DNA from 2 places in the Providencia sp. UF-224 genome. Region 1 is predicted to be linked to the other one. Evidence: predicted binding sites of a transcription regulator. Region 1 holds the regulator's gene; the other holds the start of a gene.

Region 1 (2,210 bases):
TATTAACCCCTGGAATTTTAACGTACCGATATAAAAAATTGGCATATCCATGCATTTCTTCATCAGCGCGATTGAAATTTTCAAAAATTGTCTGATTTTCTTTTATTAGCGAATTGGCATCTTGCTCATTATAAAAAGTAGATGCATAAAACTTATATAATCGACCTTTCAGTTGATTAACTTTATACTTAAATTCGTCAGAGTGTAATAATTTAGTATCCTTTATACTTTCTGAATCACTTTCATAAGCTGAGTCAATGCTTTCTAGGCTACAAGCATGTGATGGTTTAGATTGCCGCTGAGTGGATAATGGTTCTTTTCTCGATGAAGCAGTAACAGTAAAGATTTTCTTTATAAAATCATCGGAATTACTAATGTTTTTAAAAATATCGGAATGACCTGACAAATTGCTAAGTGTAATTTTCATAAATATAACCCTACTTAATATTATAATTATTATTTTATAGAGAGCTAAATAGAGAAAATATAAAGAAACGACACTCATTAAAAAATGATATATAAAATAATCGTATTTTGGGAAAATAGCGTTATATCGATGATACAACGCTATTTGAAAGTGTGCGCCCCACCAAGGGAGTGAGGCGAAAGGTTAATTATCGTGTACCGTAAACAACAATGGTTTTACCATGCGCAGAGATTAAGTTTTGATCTTCCAGCATTTTCAAAATACGGCCGACAGTTTCACGGGAACAACCAACGATTTGGCCAATTTCCTGACGGGTGATTTTGATTTGCATCCCGTCTGGATGCGTCATGGCATCAGGTTGTTTGGCTAGATTCAGTAATGTTTGTGCAATACGGCCAGTTACGTCTAAGAAGGCGAGGTTGCCCACTTTTTCTGACGTGGTTTGCAGGCGGCTTGCCATTTGCGCAGAGAGGCGCATTAAGATATCAGGGTTAACCTGAATCAATTGACGGAATTTTTTGTAAGAAATTTCAGCAACTTCGCAGGCGATTTTTGCTCTAACCCACGCAGTACGTTCTTGCCCTTCTTCAAATAATCCAAGCTCACCAATGAAATCCCCCTGATTCAGGTAGGAGAGGATCATTTCTTTGCCTTCTTCATCTTTGATTAAAACAGCCACTGAACCTTTAACGATGTAGTAAAGGGTTTCTGCTTTCTCACCCTGATGGATCAGTGTGCTCTTGGATGGATACTTATGAATATGGCAGTGTGACAAAAACCATTCAAGAGTAGGGTCTGTTTGTGGCTTGCCGAGAACCATTAGCGTTATCCTCTGTATGTTATTGCAGCCATCCGGAAAGCGTACCAGAAAGGCTGGCTTTAAAGTCACTAGCTTAGCATATTAATTTGTCTTATATACCCTAAATAACAGGAAGAGCAACATTGCATCAATCGCTTTTCATGGTTAGGGTAAACAAACTGATATCAACACTATAATATAATCAAATACAACGTTGAGTTTTGATCTTAATCCTATCAACTAAGTATTGTTTGTAGCATATCCAATACAGAAAGTCTTCCCTGTATCGCTTCAGCAGAATAAAGCTGATATAACATTCATTATATCTATGGAACAATGTAGCCTTTAAATCGATTTCATTTCAAGGGGAATAAAATGGAAGCAAGAGTTAAATGGGTAGAAGGACTCTCTTTTTTAGGTGAGTCAGCGTCAGGCCACCAAGTGATGATGGACGGTAACGCAGGCGATAAAGCACCAAGCCCAATGGAGATGGTATTAATGGCTGCGGGTGGCTGTAGCGCAATTGACGTGGTATCCATCTTACAAAAAGGCCGTAATGATATTACCGACTGTGAAGTGAAATTAACCTCTCAGCGCCGTGAAGAGGCGCCACGTTATTTCGTTAAAATCCATCTGCATTTTATTGTAACAGGGAATGAATTAACGGATAAAGCCGTTGAACGTGCCGTTCAACTTTCGGCTGAAAAATATTGTTCGGTCGCGTTGATGTTGGAAAAAACTGTCGAAGTGACCCATAGCTTTGAAATAAAAAATTAAAAATAAATTTAATTATTATTAATATATTTGAATTTAAAGATGCTTATCTTAATTATTGGTAAGCATCTTGTTTAATAATTAAAAAATAATTTAGCTATGTTTCTGGCTAATGAGTTTTTCGACTATTGGCGTCATAATTAATTCCATCGCGAGACCTAATTTCCCGCCAGGCACGACAATAGTATTCATCGCAGAGATAAAAGAGCC
Region 2 (2,210 bases), on a different contig from region 1:
TAATGAATTGGTTTGCCCAATAATCGCCACACCCACATCTTTGATAATGTCACGGAAACGAACATCATCGGGGAAAATGTCGAAATTAGGAATAGCTTCCAGCTTATCCAGCGTACCACCTGTATGACCCAGACCACGGCCTGAAATCATTGGAACATAACCGCCGCACGCCGCCACCATTGGGCCAAGCATCAAGGAAGTCACATCACCGACACCACCTGTGGAGTGTTTATCCACTAATGGGCCATTGAGGTTGAGCGATTTCCAATTCAGAACCGTTCCTGAATCACGCATTGCCAGCGTCAACGCGACACGCTCAGGCATCGTCATATCGTTAAAATAGATGGTCATTGCTAATGCAGCAATTTGACCTTCCGAAACAGAGTTATCACGAACACCATTGATAAAGAAGCGAATTTCCTCTTCGCTTAATGGTTTGCCATCGCGTTTTTTACGAATAATTTCTTGTGCCAGAAACACGATATACTCCTTTAAAGTCGAATTTATCGGCTAACAATAATGCGAAAATTAATAACTGCTGCTTGATTTTTTAACGTCGTAACCCAGCGTGTTTAATAAATTTGCTAATAAGCTTGATGCACCAAAACGGAAGTGGCGGCTATCAGCCCAATTGTCACCTAAAATTCGGCCTGCTAATGCTAAGTAATCAGCAGCTTCTTCAGCAGTACGTACACCACCGGCAGGTTTGAAACCAACGGTTTTTGCAACACCCATATCACTGATGACTTGCATCATGATTTCTGCGCTTTCTAATGTTGCATTAACAGGAACTTTACCTGTTGAGGTTTTGATAAAATCAGCACCCGCTTTAATTGAAATTTCAGACGCTTTACGAATCAACGCTGCATCTTTTAATTCGCCGGTTTCAATGATCACTTTCAGTAATACATTGGCAGCAGCACACGCGTCTTTACACGCTTTCACTAAATCAAAACCGATTTGTTCATTACCTGCGAGCAGCGCACGGTATGGGAATACCACGTCAACTTCATCCGCACCATAAGCGATAGCCGCTTTGGTTTCTGCTAATGCGATGTCAATATCATCATTACCGTGTGGGAAGTTGGTTACGGTCGCGATGCGAACGTCAGGCGTGCCTTGCTCACGCAGTGTTTTGCGCGCAATTGGAATGAAACGAGGGTAGATACAAATTGCCGCTGTGTTACCCGCAGGGCTTTTGGCTTGATGGCATAATGCGATCACTTTTGCATCAGTGTCGTCATCATTTAATGTGGTTAAATCCATCAGGGTCAGCGCGCGTTGTGCGGCTGCTTTTAAATCAGTCATATAACTCTCCAACGTTATTAATTCTTCAGAACGACACGTTCTTTGTTGGCGAGCGGGCTTGGTTCCTTAAAGATGCCAGCCGGATGCGTCCGAGCTGAGCAGCTGAGTTCCTTCTCACCGCACGATGCCCTAGAGTCACTTGACTCTGAGAACTAGCAGTTCCATTAGCAGCTTACTAGTGTCTATTTGACCATGGAACAGCGTCATTTTATGTGCTACAAATCACATTAATCGACTGAATGTTACATTATTAAATATAATTATGTGAATCAGATCTCATTATACCTGATCTGCATGTTAATTTATTCACTCAAATCGCTTTTCTTACCATAGACAATCATTAATTGACTAAGTTAAGAATAGTTGAAATTTTGCCGTTGAATATAAAAGATAGCAAATGAATATAACCGATAAAAATAAAAGCGAAAGAGCAACGCCCTTCCGCTTCTATTGTGAACAGGTTTGATAAACCCGCCTAAAATTCTACATCATGCTTTTATGCTAACGCAGTGGCACCCAAGGTCAAGAAGAAACCAGCAATAGTCGCGCTCATTAAATTAGATAATGTCCCCGCCATGACAGCTTTCATACCAAGGCGTGCAACATCGCCACGACGATTTGGTGCCATGCCGCCTAAGCCACCAAGCAAAATGGCCACGGATGATAAGTTCGCGAAGCCACACAATGCGAATGAAATAATCGCTTTAGTATGGTCAGACAGCACTTGCTTACCAGCCGCAATCACCTCAGCATCCGCCTTCATGTATTCACCGAAATTCATAAATGCAACGAATTCATTCACAACTAATTTCTGACCAATGAACGAGCCCGCAATAGTCGCCTCACTCCATGGCACGCCAATTAAGTAAGCAATCGGTGCAAACAACCAACCTAATAACAGT

The links. Region 1 encodes CRP, which controls carbon source genes, mostly activating them, when cyclic AMP is high. Its sites were predicted from a motif close to ATGTGANNNNNNTCACAT; they were not measured.
Region 2: a site for CRP is predicted at 1,571-1,588, ahead of deoC (deoxyribose-phosphate aldolase). Genes of this name have one in related genera too.

Annotation. Positions count from the first base shown of each region.
Region 1 covers NZ_JBSICC010000014.1:23,761-25,970, reverse strand. The annotation lists gene AC4IFO_RS14170 (hypothetical protein) at 1-427, opposite strand, end outside; gene crp (cAMP-activated global transcriptional regulator CRP) at 615-1,247, opposite strand; gene AC4IFO_RS14160 (OsmC family protein) at 1,602-2,003, shown strand; gene AC4IFO_RS14155 (phosphoribulokinase) at 2,094-2,210, opposite strand, start outside.
Region 2 covers NZ_JBSICC010000002.1:39,324-41,533, reverse strand. The annotation lists gene deoA (thymidine phosphorylase) at 1-480, opposite strand, end outside; gene deoC (deoxyribose-phosphate aldolase) at 529-1,308, opposite strand; gene AC4IFO_RS02475 (NupC/NupG family nucleoside CNT transporter) at 1,805-2,210, opposite strand, start outside.